DNA from 2 places in the Peribacillus sp. V2I11 genome. Region 1 is predicted to be linked to the other one. Evidence: riboswitches for the same ligand, from Rfam matches in the RefSeq annotation. Region 1 holds a riboswitch; the other holds the start of a gene.
What was found. A riboswitch is a leader RNA that binds a small molecule or an ion and turns the genes downstream of it on or off. The one in region 1 is predicted to bind cobalamin.
Positions count from the first base shown of each region.

Region 2: another riboswitch for cobalamin. It lies ahead of QFZ73_RS28905 (hypothetical protein); the one in region 1 lies ahead of QFZ73_RS05835 (ribonucleoside-diphosphate reductase subunit alpha).

Region 1 is NZ_JAUSYW010000001.1:1,197,360-1,209,555, reverse strand. Features, by position in the region: gene QFZ73_RS05885 (response regulator transcription factor) at 210-899, shown strand; gene QFZ73_RS05880 (HAMP domain-containing sensor histidine kinase) at 889-2,319, shown strand; gene spx (transcriptional regulator Spx) at 2,375-2,770, opposite strand; gene modB (molybdate ABC transporter permease subunit) at 3,018-3,671, shown strand; gene QFZ73_RS05865 (GNAT family N-acetyltransferase) at 3,633-4,112, opposite strand; gene QFZ73_RS05860 (hypothetical protein) at 4,229-4,720, shown strand; gene QFZ73_RS05855 (cold-shock protein) at 4,919-5,116, shown strand; gene QFZ73_RS05850 (hypothetical protein) at 5,157-5,324, opposite strand; gene QFZ73_RS05845 (flavodoxin domain-containing protein) at 5,447-5,884, opposite strand; gene QFZ73_RS05840 (ribonucleotide-diphosphate reductase subunit beta) at 5,856-6,908, opposite strand; gene QFZ73_RS05835 (ribonucleoside-diphosphate reductase subunit alpha) at 6,954-9,251, opposite strand; cobalamin riboswitch at 9,392-9,572, opposite strand; gene QFZ73_RS05830 (manganese-dependent inorganic pyrophosphatase) at 9,866-10,795, shown strand; gene QFZ73_RS05825 (hypothetical protein) at 10,901-11,032, opposite strand; gene QFZ73_RS05820 (SulP family inorganic anion transporter) at 11,118-12,196, opposite strand, start outside.
Region 2 is NZ_JAUSYW010000001.1:1,924,646-1,930,768, forward strand. Features, by position in the region: gene QFZ73_RS09195 (DUF4129 domain-containing transglutaminase family protein) at 1-1,874, opposite strand, end outside; gene QFZ73_RS09200 (DUF58 domain-containing protein) at 1,871-3,025, opposite strand; gene QFZ73_RS09205 (AAA family ATPase) at 3,064-4,020, opposite strand; cobalamin riboswitch at 4,219-4,437, shown strand; partial or broken gene QFZ73_RS28905 (hypothetical protein) at 4,596-5,141, shown strand; partial or broken gene QFZ73_RS29145 (ABC transporter substrate-binding protein) at 5,145-6,088, shown strand.

The sequences.
Region 1 (12,196 bases):
CAATTTTTTATCCATTTCCAGACCTTGTAGTATATTCCTGTTAAAATGAATCCAGATCACTTGCACGAAATGACTAAGTGAAAACATCGGTAAATTTTACTGCGAACATAATCCTGACACATAAAAAGGGTAAGATTGAGGGAAAAAGCTTGGTGTTAGTTAGCATATACAACATGATTCCACTATAATTCAGGAAGGAGGAATCCATAATGAAGAAAATTCTTGTAGTAGAAGATGAAATTGCCATATCGATGGTATTGAAAGCATATTTGGAGCGGGAGGGTTTTGATGTAGTCCAAGTTTACGATGGGCTAAAGGCCATTCCGGTGTTTGAAGAAACGAAGCCAGACCTAGTCCTGCTTGATGTCATGCTGCCGGGTAAGGAAGGCTGGGATATATTGAAGGAAATTCGGGAGGACGGTACATGTCCGGTCATTATGTTGACTGCACTGACAGATGTCGATTACAGATTATCGGGATTTAAGTCAGGTGCGGATGATTACATCTCCAAACCCTTCGTTGCCGAAGAAGTCGTGGCCCGGGTACATGCCGTTTTAAGAAGATCCTCATCGGTTATTACGGAAGCTGGTCATGTACATGAGTTTGGGAGTTTAACAATCGATGATCTGTCTTATATGGTGCATTTAAATGGAGAAGAGATAAACTTGACGCCGCGTGATTTGTCGCTGCTCGTTTTTTTCGCTAAGCACCCTAATCAAATTTTCACAAGGGAACAGCTGCTCGACCAAGTGTGGGGCTTGGATTATGACGGCAGTGACCGTGCGGTGGACCTGGCGATCAAACGAATCAGGAAGGCGATAGATGCATGGCCTGTAACTGAGGGGGAAATAAAAACATTGCGTGGATTGGGGTATCAATTGAGTGTCTATGAAAACTAAAAAAAGAACCACTTTACAACGCTATTGGACTAAGAGATACGTATTGACCTTGATTTCAGGTTTGATATTATTGTCTGTTTTTTCCTTATGGTGGATGGAAAAAACGGCTTTGGAATATAGGCTAAGCCTTCTTAAGTACTTAGCTGATGAAACATCCGATCGGGCGATTAAGGAAAATGGTCAGATTGTCATTGGTCCGATCCTTTCGGAAATTGTTGAGGAAAGGGAGAAAATCCTCCATCTGAACCAACAGCCAATCATCTATATCGTCGATCCCGATGCCACCATCATTTATACGATGCCACAATTGTATATAGATCCCGATGAAAATAAACTCCCGGATGTCATCATGAAAAATACGGAGTTAATCCAGAAGGTCAAGATCTCCGACAACAAAGTATATGTCGTCAAATCCCCCATTACGTTTAATGATGAGACGAGAGGCTGGGTGGTCATTGCACAAGAAGAAGGGGCATTGAAGGAAATCAACCAAGATCATGGATTGTTGGCGATCATGATTGGTGGCCTTCTGATTCTGGGAACGGGAGTCATTTATTTTCTTTCCAGGCAGATTTCGCGGCCCATTCAAGACGTAGCTAACGCCGCTGTCCAGGTTCGTGAAGGCAACTATGATATCCATTTCAAAGAGGAAGAGGAAATCAAGGAAGAAGAAATTTATGAACTGATAGAATCATTTAAGGAGATGACCAACCGATTGAAGGTCATGGAGAAGTTGCGGGCGGAATTGCTTGCAGGCGTAACCCATGATTTGAAAACGCCAGTCACTTCCATTAGCGGACTGATACAAGCGGTTAAGGATGATGTCGTTAAGGGAGAGCAAAGTAAGGAATTCCTCGATATTTCCTTAAAGGAAACTCAACGTTTACAAGGGATGATAGAGGATTTACTCAATTATAATGCCATATCTGCAGGCGCTTTTAAAATTCGGGTGCAAAAAGAGAATATCAATATATTCATCAAGGAAATCGCCCATCGCTGGCAGGTGACCCAGGATGATGATCAATCGTTCGCTTTTGAGATAAAAGTTCCTGATGAACCGGTCTTTGGTCAAATAGATTCATTACGGATGCAGCAAATCGTCATTAACCTTTTGAATAATGCCAGACATGCACTTGATGGCAAAGGGAAAATAGCGATTCACCTTTATGAAAAGGGTGCAGAACGAATCTGCATTGATGTACTGGACAGTGGCCGGGGGATTCCGGAACATGAACAACAATATGTGTTCGAACCATTTTATCGAGGTGAAAACAAAAAGTTGAAGGTACGTGGTTTAGGTTTGGGACTGCCATTCAGTAGAATGCTGGCAAAAGCGCAAAAGGGAGATCTTGTGCTTAAGGATAGCGATGAACAAGGGACCACCTTCACGATTGTCATAGAGAAAGCGGATCAGATATAAAAAAGGGTTGTCCGATGTAGTGGACAACCCTTTTATTCTGCAGAATGTTAACTAATTAAGCCAATTGGCTGATTGCACGCCATAATTGTACATGACGGACCTTCCTTGGAAGGAATCGTCCCATTTCTTCTTCATTATATCCTGCATGCAAGTTCTTATGGTCGAAAATGATTGGCCGGCGAAGTAAATCCGGGTTATCTTGAATAAGCTTGCAAAGATCATTAAGTGGTGTATTATTTATATCGATATTAAGGCTTTTGAATTTTTTGGAACGGGTTGAGATGATTTCATCTGTCCCGCCTTCCGTTTTACGTAAAATCTCTTTTATTTCTTCTATAGAAAGAGGTTGGGAATATAGGTTACGTTCATTAAAGGAAATTTCGTTCTTCTTAAGCCAAGCTTTTGCTTTACGACAGGCTAAACTGCTTGGAGTAGTATAAATTGTTACCATTAAAATCGACTCCTTCAAAGTTTTCAAGTTTATTGGAATGAAATTATTTTTATATTTGTGATACTCTTACTTTAACGTTTCTTTGTGTCAGCAAGATGTCAAGAAAAATAAACTTAAATGTTATTTTAAAAAGAAAGGGAGAAACTTAAATGAAGTCTGCCTTTAATGAAAAAGAAACCGTTTGGGTAATGATGCCGAACAAGGACCTGCATAGGCCGATATTTAACAGTGATGTGCGGATAGTATCATGACAGGGGATTTTTGGTCACCTGTCAGGCTATCGATACAAGTAGCGGGACTATCGGGTATCCTTGTTTTCATTTTAGGAATTATCCTAGCGCGAATGATGGCTAAAAAGCAATTCAGGGGAAGAGTCCTGTTGGAAACAGCGTTTTTATTACCGCTTGTTTTGCCGCCTTCCGTCGTTGGTTTTTTATTGATTGTGCTTTTTGGCAAGAGTGGAATACCGGGACAATTCATTGAAAGGGTTTTTGATCAGCCCCTGATGTTCACGTGGTGGGCAGCGGTCATTTCATCTACAGTGGTAGCGTTTCCGCTTATGTATCAATCTGCTAAAACGGGCTTTGAAGGTATAGATGAAGAAATCGAAAATGCAGCAAGGGTAGACGGGGCCGGCGAGTGGAGATTATTCCTGAATGTAACCCTTCCATTGGCTGTCAAATCCATCGTCACAGGTGCCATCTTAAGTTCTGCGCGTGCGTTGGGGGAATTTGGGGCCACACTCATGTTTGCGGGAAACATTCCCGGACAGACACAAACCATACCGACAGCGATTTATATCGCCATGGATTCCGGGAATATGACATTAGCCTGGCTATGGGTTGCCGTAATCATCGTCATTTCATTCATTATGCTTTTTATCGTGACATACATAAAATGAATGCTTTTTCTCGTATATGCTTATGAAAAAGAGAGGTGTGGCTTCTACGTCCTCTTTATGAATGAAGCCGTTTTTTTCGTAAAGGTTCCGTGCAGGCAGGTTCATTTTACCGTTCGAAACGGATATCTTTTCCCAGTCGCCGTGTAGATGAAGAGCATGCAACAGTGCATCCGCGATACCCTGCCGAAAATAATCAGGATGGACGACCATTCGGCAAATCAGCAATTGACCATTCTCTTTTGTATAAGATATTGCACCAGCTAAGGCATCTCCCTTTAAATAGCATAAAAACGTTTCATGACAATGAATGAATTGTTCATATGTTTCCAATAGAGGAGGTATATCGGCAAAACCGATCAATTCCGCTTCCACCTTATAAGCTTCTTTCTGAAGTTTAAAAAGCTGCTGGCCATAATCGGAGTCCAGGTCCCGAATTTTCATGATCAAATCCTATCACTCCCTTTCATTACATTATAATGGAAGAAGGAGATTATTGTTTCTAATCAGTCTGTGTTATAATCGACAAACAATATGAACTAATGAAATGAGGAAGAAATTTGTTAACATTTGAAGAAAAATTGAGCATCATTGAAACTTTTCCGGAATTACAGCGAAAAGACGTTTCATTGGGGCGTGTGAACTTCCATTATCCAGATAGTGTCCAGGAGAAAAAGATCGTCGTTCAGCACTTGCATCCCAATGGTAATGGTTTCGTTTACGCAGGGCATATGAGAAAAAAAGACACTGACCGTAAAGGATTTATCAATATACGTGACTATAATGAAGCGGAATTAAAAGAATTGATCCAAAAAAGCGTGGATTACCTATCTGAACCTCCTGTTGAATTCGAAGAAGAGGAAAACGAGTTCGCTAGGTTGGAAGGGACATGGATTGGTCCTGAAAAGCAAGAGCTTACACTTGAAAGGGAAGACCTGCTTTGGAATGTGTATTCAGGGTCGAATCTTGAGGAGTGTTTCGAGAGTCCAGTAGAGGCGGAGCGCTACTTATTGGACGAAGGCTTCCGACAAAGCAAGAAGAGGAATATGTAGAATTTTAGGATAATTTGTCGGTTGATTTACTGCGATAATCTTGTTTTTTTAGGATTTCCCATGATATAATATAAGTAATTATTTTTGTTCGGAATAAGTTTGATAGAAGGATTTACTGTAATAGGATTCCTCTTGAAACATTATCCAGAACCAAAAATAGTAATAAAATGGATTTTTCCAAACACAGGAGGAACTATCATGGTACAAGGTAAAGTAAAATGGTTTAACGCAGAAAAAGGTTTCGGTTTCATCGAAGTTGAAGGCCAAGACGATGTATTCGTACATTTCTCAGCTATCCAAGGCGAAGGCTTCAAAACGCTTGAAGAAGGCCAAGAAGTTTCTTTCGAAATCGAGCAAGGCGCTCGTGGACCACAAGCAGCTAACGTTCAAAAATAATTGAACGCATATAAAAAAAGACTCCGATTTTGGAGTCTTTTTATTTTTCATCTTTTTCGGTCATTTCCTTTAATGCTTTGTCCAATTTTTCTTCGATCCGTTTAGAACGATTAAAATGCCCTGACAGGAAAAACACGATGAATATAACGAATACGACAAGCACTAGCATAAAAAGGATAGGCAGGAACTGGGTTATATTTTCAGTCATTGGATATTATCTCCTTTTTTCTTCCATTATACTTCATGCTTACCGCTGCCATGATATAGGGAGCCAAGTTTTTTTAAAAAAATACTGAGAGGGGATATGCAAAAACGCATATCCCCTTTCGGTCAGTTCTGGAATAGCGAGGCGAACTTTTGAAGTCTGGGCAAGTCTGATTCTTGATACATCTGTTCTATCTTCAATGTCACCAATAACTGGCTCTTGGCAAATAACATATCCCGGAAATGATCGACCGCCCCACAAAAATGATTATAGTTGGTTTCACCAGTGCCGAAGACTCCCGTTTTCAGATGAGCAATAGGCAACTGTTCCAATTCTTTATAAAGGGCTGCTGATTTAGCAGGAAGCTCCCCATTGCCCCATGTATAGGTGCCGATAATCAATGCATCGTAATCCGGCAATGTACGTAAATCGAATTCATTCATTCGATATAGTCCAGCTTCAGGTAAAAGGGAAGCAAGGGCTTCAGCAAGCGCTTTTGTATTGCCGCCGGCAGAATGATAGACTATGGCAACTTTACAGCTCATCGAACCCATTGCTGGCATTTACTTGACTGTATGTCCTTGACTTCTGTTCGAAGAAATCGGTTTTGGTAAGGCCGATGGATTCGTCATCGAACGTTTTGATCCATGGCATCGGATTCTCGCCATACTCTTTATACAAATTTTCTAGACCCAGCATACGTAACCGTTTGTTGGCGATATATTCGATGTACTCATTGAATTCTTCCAAATCGAGATCGGCTTTGTTTTGGATATCTTCGAGCATATATTCAGACCATTCCTTTTCGAGTTCGACTGCTTTTTCAATCGTTGTATAGATGAACTTAGTGTTTTCTTCATTATTTAACTCAGGATATTCATACATCAAGATTTGAACGAGCATTCCAATGAAATCGAAATGGACCATTTCATCGCGATGAATATAGGATATCATCGTAGCGGAACCGGTCATTAAATTTTGGCGTCCTAAATTATAATAAAAGGCGAAAGCCAGATAGAAATAAATCCCTTCAAGGTTCGTTGAATGGATCAGTGCCTCGAATAAATGCTGAGGGCTGGGATCATCCACGAACGTTTGATAAGCATCAACGATCGGTTGGTTACGCTTAATCACTTCAGGATGTTCTTTAATGCGGTCGAATAGCTGTTTTTGCTTGCCTACCGGAATCAAGGAAGCAAGGATATAGGAATAAGATTCATTATGGATCGATTCCTGCTGGGCCATGTTGGCCAGGATAGCTTTTGCCGCCGGATCTTTGATGTACCGAAGGATTTCTACTAAAGTGGGCGTTTGAAGACTGTCCATTCCAGCAATCATAGTAAGGATATCGAGAAAAGCGTCCTGGATATCTTCGTCCAATTCGCCCCACTGCTTTTTATCCTGAATCATGTTCACGCTCGAAGGCTTCCAAAAGTTATTGATGAGCTGTGTATAGGTATCATAGAATTTTTCATACTGAATATCGTTCCAAAGGAGGAAGCCTGAAGCTTCTCCTTTGAAAACACCGGTTGCCTTGGTAGGATGCGTTGGTTCCAGCATCCGAATCTTTTTGATATGATTGGTCATTCGTGAAAACTCCTTTAAGAATAGATTAATGGGTTATGATTATCGTTAACTTGAACAGCTTTCGCAGGCATTGTCATATTCCGAAGAAGTCGAACGAACATAATACGTTGATTTCAACCCGCTTTCCCATGCCGTTAAATGGATATCCAAAAGGACCTTCGCTTTGATTGTATTGTGTACATACAGATTAAAGCTGATTGCTTGGTCAATATGGCGTTGGCGGGCTGCATTTTGCCTGATGCTTTCCAGTTGGTCCAAATTAAATCGCGTCTTTTTATAATATTCATACGTATTTGGCGTCAAGCCTGGTGCGGTCACCTTGAATTTGAAGTTTTTCTTTTCTTCGTAAAATTCAATTTCATACAAAGGATCGATTCCATCCGTGGAGTTACCGATTTTAGCGGTCGATGAATTGGGGGCAATGGCCATTAAATATCCATTACGGGTCCCATGTTCCTGCACGTCTGCTTTTAAATCCATCCACTTTTGATCTGTATAGTCACGCAGTTCGAAATAGTCCCCTGTATGCCAATCAGATCCTTCAAAATATGGGTATGATCCTTTTTCCTTGGCTAATTCGTTGGATGCCTTGATTGTTAAGTAAGCGATCTTTTCGTATAAAGCATCTGCATAGTGAACAGCCTCATCGGATTCCCAATAAATATTCTGTGTGGCAAGTAAATGATGCCATCCAAACGTCCCTAAACCAATTGCCCGGTAGCGTTTGTTCGAGATGGATGCTTGTTTGACAGGAAGATTATTCACATCAATGACATTATCCAGCATACGGATCTGAATGGGAATCAATCTTTCCAAAACATCGCTGCCCACCGCTCGGGGCAAGTTAATGGATGAAAGGTTGCAGACAACGAAATCGCCGCTTTTACGAACCACAACAACATCTCCATCTTCTGTTTCATATTCATCCGTGATCGTCGAAGGGCTTAGGTTTTGGGCAATTTCCGTGCAAAGGTTAGAACAATAAATCATACCTTTATGTTTATTGGGATTCTTCCGATTCACTTCATCGCGGTAGAACATATATGGTACGCCTTCTTCCAATTGAGAAATCATGATGCTTTTCATGATGTCCATCGCATTGATTTTTTCAAAGCTATAGTTTGGAAGCGTGCCATTTTCTGCGGCCTCGACAGCAAGTGCATAATGATTCCTGAAGCTACCTTCACCTTTCTTTTCGTCATAAAGATCTTCAAGTGAAAATCCAAGGGTTTGCTTAACGGTATGCGGATCGAAAAGATACCATTCTTTTCTGTCGCGTACAGCCTCCATGAATAAATCAGGGATGCATACACCTGTAAAAATATCATGGGCTTTTAATCTGTCATCCCCGTTTTGTGTCTTCAAATCGAGGAAGCTCATGATATCTTTATGCCAGGCATCCAAGTAAATCGCGATGGCACCTTTACGTTGACCCAATTGATCGACACTTACAGCTGTCTGGTTGAAAAGTCGAATCCAGGGAGTCGTGCCGGAACTGTTTCCAGAGAAACCTCGGATATCAGAACCAAGAGAGCGAATCTTACCAACGTAAAGACCGACACCGCCACCGAATTTAGATACTTTTGCTGCATCGTAGTTAGATAGGTAGATGCCGTCAATGGAATCTTCAATTGCGTCGATAAAGCAAGAGCTTAACTGTCCATGTGTTTTACCTGCATTGGAGAGTGTAGGGGTCGCAACGGTCATATAAAGGTTGGACATGGCCCAGTATGCTTCTTTTATAAGTTGCAGGCGGTGCCCCGTTTTTTCCAATCGCATGATTTCCATCGCGATGATCATGAAGCGTTCTTGTGGCAGTTCGTACACCTTGTCCTTTTTTGGGCGGGCTAGGTAGCGATCGTTTAATAAGTAGAGGCCTATGTAAGAGAATAATTTATCTTTTTCCGGGTCGATTACCGAACCCAATTCCTCAATTTCCGCTTTTGTATATGAAGATAGCAGTTCTGATTTATAAATGGGATAACGCTGACCTTCTGAAAGCTGGGAGAGTTCCGTGATCAGTTCATAGAATGGGCCATAACTCATGACTTCATAACCTCGATTGGCTTGTGCATCCCTATACATTGTATTCAATAGTTCTGCTGCAGCAACAAACGTCCAATCTGGAGCATCGATATCCACACCTTCAAGAGCGAGCTGAATCAGTTTTCTTGATGCCTGTTCTTCGGTTGAGTCACTTTTGCGATCAAGCCATTTTGTAAAACGCTTTTTGAACTTTTCCATATCGAGACGGCCTTCGAATTCCTTCGATAACATCTCAAGCTGGATGGATTTCGTTTCTGTGTCATTTTCGCTAATGGTAAAGTTATATGTTTGAGTCATTAATAATCCTCCTTGTTAACTTCCGCTAAAATAAAAAAAAACCGCCCAATGAATTGAGCGGATCAAACGATAGAATAAAAGGGCCATGAAAAAATAGCCGTTATACTATCGTTTCATCATCTCAATCCCCGAAGAATAAGAAACGTGAAAAATTCAAGGCAGGTCTCCTGACTCATGATCATCCTACTTTGAGTCCTTCCCGTATAGAGAGCTATACAGTGGGTTTCTCATTTCGTCACATTTACAGTTGCGGGGACAGTTCCGGGTTTACACCGGATTCCCTTTTCAGCCATCACTGGCACCTTGGATTATAAAAAATTCTATATATAGTTATTAATATGGTTTATGTAATCAATATCTAGTATTTCTGCTTATATTATAGTAAGCCATATAGGATGATAATTCAACTAATATATTTGAAAAAAACCAGCCCTTATCTATTGACAAAGTGAGGGTAGAAGGTGAAGGAATGAAAGATTTTATTGGGGAATGGGTAATTCAAGCGCTGGTTTTACGGGATTTTGTGTTAAAATAAAGTGTCTAGTAAAGGTGGCTCTCCCTTATTGCTATAAGGGGATTCGCGGAAAAATATTTATGAAAAAGGGGATTAAATCTTGGAAAAAGTATTAGTTTTTGGACATAAAAACCCGGATACAGACACAATCTGTTCAGCAATCGCTTATGCAGATCTGAAAAAGCAGTTAGGTATCAACGCTGAACCAGTTCGTCTGGGTGAAGTGAATGGTGAAACTCAATATGCATTGGACCAATTCAAATTCGAAGCTCCCCGTCTTGTGGAAAAAGTTGCAGGGGAAGCTGATGGCGTAATCCTGGTCGATCATAACGAACGCCAGCAAAGTGCTGAAGATATTGACCAAGTCCGTGTGTTGGAAGTTATCGACCATCACCGTATCGCTAACTTTGAAACAAGCGATCCTTTATATTACCGTGCGGAACCAGTTGGCTGTACGGCAACCATTTTAAATAAAATTTATAAAGAAAACGGCATTGAAGTCCCTAAAGCAATCGCAGGTCTTATGCTGTCTGCCATCATTTCCGATTCCTTATTGTTCAAATCACCGACCTGCACGGAGCAAGACGTTGCAGCAGCAATGGAACTGGCAGCCATTGCGGGAGTCGACGCTGAAACATACGGCTTGGAAATGTTGAAAGCTGGAGCTGACTTGAGCGACAAAACGATTGCCCAGCTTATCACTCTTGATGCAAAGGAATTCCCCATGGGAATGGCTAAAGTGGAGATAGCACAGGTCAATGCTGTAGATCCGAACGAGGTCCTTGCTAAGCAAGCAGAATTGGAAGCGGCTATTGAAGCGGTCATCGCTGTGAAGGAATTGGACTTATTCCTTTTCGTCGTAACGGATATCTTGACTAATGATTCTGTTGCCTTGGCTCTTGGTAAAGCAGCTTATGCAGTAGAAAAAGCTTACGACGTTTCATTAAACAATAACATCGCCGTCTTAGAAGGCGTTGTATCGCGTAAAAAACAAATCGTGCCAGTCTTAACGGACGTATTCAGCAAATAATACAGAAAAAGGGGTGCTCATTAAAAACATGGGCATCCTTTTTCTGTACATGCAAAAAAAGACTCAACCATCCATTAAGGTTGTTTGAGTCTTTTTTCTTAATTCCTATTCTTTTTCATAGGCGATGACAATCAATTCTTTATTGGCTTCCTCGCCGAGTTTGCTTTCAAAGCTTTTCAGTTCATTCAATAAATCCGGTGACAGATTTGCTGCCGTATAATCCTGCTCGGGTGTCATGCTTTTCGCTCCTTTCAAAAGGAAATAATTCATGTTATCTATTTTGTCGGTTTGAAAAGTTTCTATTCAGCAGAATTTTACTTCTTCAAGATATTTTACTTTCTGAGGTGGCGAGTTTTTCAAGCAATAACGAACTTTCGTCATCAAGTCCTTGCACATGGACAGGTATTCCCAGAAGCTGATACTTAAGGACAACCGTATCAACAGCACTGACTGCTGAAGCATCCCAGATTTTAGAATGGGAAAAGTCGATGACAATTGCATCGGCTTTTTCCTTGAAGTCGAACTTCGAAATAAAGTCCTGGACAGAAGCGAAAAATATTTGTCCGCTGATACGATAAATGATTTTCTTAGCCTGGATGTCTTCCGTTTTCTCTACAGCCACTTTAGAAATTTTAGCCGAGAAGAAAATCATGCTCAAGAGCACTCCAGCAAAAACCCCTTTTGATAAATCATGAGTATAAAGGACAATGAGGACCGTCACGATCATCACGGCAGCATCTGACTTTGGAGCTCTAGTGAGCCTCTTTAGGGATGACCAGTCAAAGGTCCCGATTGAAACCATGATCATGACTGCGACAAGTGCAGCCATCGGTATTTTAATAAGGACATCATTCAATACCACGATTAATACCATAAGGAATGCGCCAGCTACAAAAGTGGAGAGACGGCCCCTTCCTCCCGATTTAATGTTGATACCGGATTGACCGATCATCGCACATCCTGCCATTCCGCCAAAACACCCGGCAATGATATTCGAAATCCCCTGGCCTTTGGCTTCCTTATTTTTATTACTGTCCGTGTCAGTCATCTCATCGACTATTTGAGCTGTCAATAACGATTCTAGCAACCCCACAAACGCAAGGGCTATGGAATAAGGGAAAATGATCGCCAAAGTTTCGAAGGTCAAAGGGATGTCTGGAAGCATGAACATCGGAAGCGCTTCGGTCAATTGCCCCATATCCCCTACAGTCCGCACCGTAGCCCCCGTGGTAACTGCAACGATCGTCATGAATACGATGGCGACAAGTGGTGAAGGTATGACTTTCGTGATCAGCGGGAAAAGATAAATGATGGCTAATGAAACGGCTGTCATGACATACATGATCCATGTTTCGCCCACGAAATGGGTGAGCTGTGCCGTGAAAATCAAGATGGCTAAAG
Region 2 (6,123 bases), 720 kb from region 1:
ACACCTGACAGTGTGATGACAGACCATTTTAAGAACCATTCCATGTTCCCAATACCAGGTTTCATGGATGATCGAGTTTCCCTATCGGGTGTATCCTGGCGTTCCCTGGTCTCTTTCTTTGTTTGCTCTTCATTAGTTGGGGTTTCTTCAGGGTTCTTGATCACTTCCTGCTTCAATTTCGAATCGTAAAATTCAACTTCCCCATTGAAACCCTTTGTCGGCTCGAAGGGAACCCAGCCTATCCCTGAAAAATAAACTTCGACCCAGGAATGTGCATTATTATTGGTCACCTTATAAACGGATTCACCATCAAGGATTGATTTTTCCCCTTCCGTATAGCCCTTTACCCACCTTGCAGGTATATTGGCGGCTCTTAGTAAAACGACCATTGCACTTGAAAAATTATCGCAATACCCTATCTGTGTCTCGAATAAAAATTGATCGACATAATCTTGATTGCCCTCCGGATACGGAATATCGTCCTTAGAATAAATGAATTCAGGACCTTTAAAATAATCCTCTATGGTTTTTGCTTTATCGTACCAATTCGTTTCATTCCTTGTAAGCCGGGATGCCAATTCATATATTCGGTTTGGCAATCCCTCTGGAAGCTGCGTGTTTTTTCCCATTAATAAATCCATCGATTCGTCGGGTTCCGTTACCTTCCTTAACTCAGCTATATCAAAACTTGGCATATCATAAACCAGCTCATACTCTTTCATGGACAGTGGTTCGCCATTACCCTGTTCAGAAATAACTTTGTCCATACCCTGATAATATTTGAAATCCATCCCGTTTTTGCCCTCAATCTTTTTTAAATACCCGGACTGCGGATGAAGGATATGGGAATATGATTCCGTCACGGACACTTTTGCCGTCATTTCTTCTGTCCTCACCACTTCAGGAACGTCGTAAATATCTAAAGATGCCATATCCTGCCCGTTGGAAAAAGTGTGAAAGTCCATTTCCAGTATGGAAACCCACCCTTTACCGGTATAAATATCCTTGTTCTCGACTTTCCAGTAATGTCCTGCAGGAGCATTATTATAAAAAACGATGGAATTATCCGGCTCTATCGAACCGCCAAGATCCGAATCGTCTTCATCATATCCGACACTTTTACGCTTCGAACCACCGTCTTCTTTCCCCGCTTTATCAGAATAAGAAGTAATATAAGGCACCGGATCCGGCCACTGCGGAGAGAGCTTTGGGGCAGCGAAACCAACAAGGACACTTACCAATATCATGCCGGTCAGCATCAAGATCCACTTATTGATGGAAGCCATCGGAAACTTAATCCTCTCCTGTATCGTTAGTCGCAGCAGGGACAGCAGGCCTAGCATCAAGAACCCGATGATGATGATTCTAATCATTGCCTTGTCCCCCACATAAGGAGTGAATGTGTCAAGTACAGATATAAAAATCACCGTTAACATAAAAAAGAAAAAGATGCTTTGCCTCACCATCACCCAGTAATGGATCAAATATGTTACAAGCCAAAGAAGGACAAAAAATAGAAACGTTCGAAATGGATTTTTGATCAACTCCCAATTTCCATCATATATAAAACCAAGATTGCCCTTAAAATCCGCTAGGAATCCTTTCAGCCATGACAATTGAAATAAAGCGTCTTTTGAATGGAGGAACTGTAATGAAATCATTATATAAGCGCTAATGAGAATAAATCGGATTGACCAATGTATGCGGAAATAATGCAGTAGTAGGGAATAGAGCAAAAATAAGATAAAAATGATGATATTACCTGTATCGGTGAGTTTATCGACAGGCCTTAACCATTCAGTAATCAACAACAGACCAAATACATGCATGAGGACGTGCATGAATTTTTCCAATTTTTCGGTAGTGACATTCATTTTGCCATCACCTCTGATCTGTCAGACTTTAGTTGGCCATATTCAAAAAAGCTGACCTTTATCCCCCTTGAAACAGCTATAGAACTTGACAACCTTTCCTGATCAGTAAGATCTGCCTGTTTCTTCACACATACCATTAATCCCTGATTAGGCCGGAAAGCACTCAATATGTCCACCTTTTCTAAGGTTAAGTCTGAAACGATGAATATCACAGCAGCATTTGCCGGAAGAATTCCCTTCCTGACATTTTCGTTCAATGCGTTTACAACACTTGGCTCTTCTTTAACAAGTCGGTAAAGAATCTTTCGTTTCTGGTTATTGCCTGCCGCTGCCGGTATGATTAATCTCGATCCCATACTCGCATACCCAATTTCCATGCCTTTCTTTAACATGGCGTGTGCAATGGAAGCCGCCATTACAATGGATTCTTCGAATAAATCCGACGGCTTATCATCAAGCATGATGAATACATCCCGGTTTTTCTGCACTTCGAATTCCTTCGTCATGATTTCACTCGTTCTAGCAGTCGCCTTCCAGTTAATCCATGACAACTGATCGCCTGGCTGATATTCCCTTACCCCCGAGACCACTGAATGCTCCCGTTGTGTTTTCTTTGTTGAAACCACTGCCCCCTGATTGAACACTCGATCAAGATCACTGTAGGCAAGCTCATGATAACGAGGAAAAACAGTTATTTTCAAAGGTGAACTATATATCGCTTCCTTTTCGACTAGCCCGAAAAAGTCCCCAATCCAAAAGCGGATCGATTGAAACGAATGCTCTCCGCGCTGCAAGTTTTCCAAGGTATATGACATGCTGAAGGTACGCTTGAATCCCGGAAAGATAATTATTTTCCTTTGGAATCCCCTATCTTCCATCTCCTGAGGCAATTCCTCCTCTACCACCATAAATAATAGGGGGAGCCGGTTTTTACGGGTAAACGTCAATGCTATCTCAACAGATTCGCCGGCCTGGCATTCCCTTTTATTGACCTTTCTCTCAACGGTAAAATCATGCAGCGGATAAAACAGCAGGATCGAAGCGTACACTGAAAACGGCAAAAATGAATAAAAAATGAACCAACTGACAAAACCGCCTTGAAACATTGCATAGCAAAAGGAAACGGTCATGAGTAATACAAGTCCGATCACACTCATATTTCCCCTTAAAATGTGGATGAATTTGCGCATTAGGTCACAGCCCGCTTCACAGGCACTTGTGTTGTCGCGACAATTTCATGTATCACCATTCCAGCATCGAAGCCATCATAATTCGCTTCAGGTTTCAAAATAAGCCGGTGGGAAAATACGAATGGAACTAAATATTGAACATCGTCCGGCAGAACATAGTCCCTGCCCTGGATCAGCGCGTAAGCTTGGGCTGCCTTCATCAATGCTATCGACCCACGCGGGCTTACCCCTAAATAGACCCCTTCATGTGTACGTGTTTGATTCGCCAATTCAACAATATATCGTTTTATTGTGTCATCCACTATCACCGCTTTTACCTCAGCCTGTAATTCTATCAATTCATCCAAGGTGATGACGGATTCCAGCTCCTCAAGCGGTGCCGTGTATTGAGCCCTTTGAAGAACCTCTATCTCTTCTTCCACACCTGGATAACCCATTTTCATTTTTAATAGGAATCTATCCAATTGAGCCTCCGGAAGCGGATATGTTCCCTCGTACTCGATCGGGTTTTGTGTCGCCATTACGAAGAAGGGCTTCTCCAATCCTCTTGTGACACCATCAATCGTCACACTTGCCTCTTCCATGGCCTCAAGCAATGCAGACTGAGTTTTCGGTGAGGTTCGGTTAATTTCATCAGCTAAAATAATATGTCCCATTATCGGACCTGGCCTAAAAATGAATTCTTGTTCCTTAGGATTGAAGATCGAAACACCAGTAACATCAGAAGGAAGTAAATCAGGTGTGAATTGAATTCGCTTAAAGCTTGCACCTATTGATTTTGCCAGTGCCCTTACCATGACTGTCTTTCCCACACCAGGAACATCCTCCAATAAGACATGTCCACCGGAAAGGAGTGCCACGATGCTTAGTTCTGCTATATCCCGTTTTCCGATAATCACCTTTTCGATATTACCCAGAACCATTTCCAGTTTTTGATTGACCTGCTTATAAATCATTCTCTACCTCCCGAGATTCACGGATTCACATTATCACTATTATTTCATATGTTTTCTATATCACGCATTTTACATTAAGCTCCAATTAAACCTTACATTGTAAGTTTACTAGATATTCGGTAAACCATAAACGAATTTGTCTAAAAATATTAATGCGGCTTAATGAAAAGGGTACGGTAAACTGTTGCTAAGTGAATATGAACCTTGCAGAGAAAAGGTGCTGCCTTGTCAGCTTAATAGGGAATTCGGTTTAAAACCGAAGCTGTTTCCGCAACTGTAAGTGCTAATGAAATAAGATGCATACCACTATTTGAGGATGTAATCGACCCCGATTACAGTCCATTTAACCCAAATGGGAAGGTTCTTAGAGTAAAATGACGCACAAGCCAGGAGACCTGCCTTCCTTCATCGTATTATGCTCTTCGGAAGATAGGAGATTGTACGGCTCTCCCATCTTTTTTCTACTACAGATACATAGATGCCCGAAGCCGACCAAACCTCTTGGTCGGCTATTTGTTTTGCCGGGATAAGCAATACGGAGGACATTCACCCAATACGTAAAAGGAGGAAGAGTTATGGCAAAGAAAGACTTTCGTTTTTTATGCTACCCATACATGCGTGAGTCCGTATCAACCGTCGATTTTGAAATCCGCACAGACTCATTGACGACACAAATCGGCATGGCCGCCTCGCTTACTGAGGATGTCCCCGAAGTGTACCGTGACTTAATGGAACTGTTGCCCATGGCTTACCATTTAAATGGTTCAGTTCGCAGGAAATTAGCCATTACCGGCGATGATCTCGACCGTTTAAGTGCAATCTACGACCGGTATGTCGCCTTGTGAAAGATCGAATCGAAACATTCGTCCTTCCCACAAGGCTCAACCGCAGCATGTACTTTGCATACTTGCCGAAGTGAAGCCAAAAAGTCCGTGCGTGCTTTACACAAGTTAAGTCTGGAGAGGGGAATTCCAGGAATTCTTTTTGATTACGCCCACTTGCTTGCAAATGTATTATTCGTGATGGCAGTCTACGTCAATAAGCAACAGGGGATCGAGGAGATTCCCATTATAAGAAAATCATACCCAACCAAACCCATGAAAACGAAAACGGAGGAATAAATAATGAAGAAAATCCTACGATTCAGTTGGATTTCCATGCTGATGCTTACCCTTTTCCTTACCGGATGCGGAGTGAACGATGATCAAGCCGCAACGTATAATAAAGATACTGAAAAGGCCGAAGAAATCAAAGACTATACCGTTACGGATGATACTGGAAAGAAAATGAAATTCAAGAAAACCCCGAAAAAGTCGTTTCACTTCAGCCAAGCAATACGGAAATTTTATTTGCCCTTGAACAGGGTGATAAAGTCGTTGGCGTGACAGACTTCGATAATTACCCAGAGGAAGCAAAGAATATCGAACATGTTTCAGACTCTGTTAATATTAATGCAGAAAAAATCATTGCCTTGAAACCTGATGCCATCATAGCTTATACCATTGGTGATGAAGCGACACTGAAACTACTCGAAGATGCTGGCATCCCTGTGTTCATTATTAAATCTGCGGCAAATTCCGATGATGTATACGGTGATATCAGGCAGATTGCTAAAGTGATGGGTGTTGCCAAAAAAGGGGATGAATTAGTGAAAGATATCAAATCCCTAATTACAAGTGTCGAAGAAAAAGTGGAAACTTTAGATGAAAAGGAACAAACATACTTTGAAGTTAGCCCTGCTCCGGAAATCTATATAACAGGAGCGGAAACATTCCAACAAGAAATCCGGATACTGCCGGCATTAAAAACATCTTTGATGACCAAAAAGGCTGGGTTAAGGTATCTGATGAAGAAATCGTCAAAAGGAACCCTAAATCCATCATCACCACTGCCAAGTATGCAGATGATGCTGTTGGTGTAATTAAATCGCGTAAAGGCTGGGAAGATATCGATGCGGTGAAGAACGATCACGTCCATTTACTTGATGAAAATGTCACGTCCTGGACCAAGGATCGGGGAAGCTGTTGAACTCGCAGCAAAGACTGTTTATCCTGACTTGTTCAAATAACACGAAAGGAGGATGCGCCAATAAATTGGCGCATC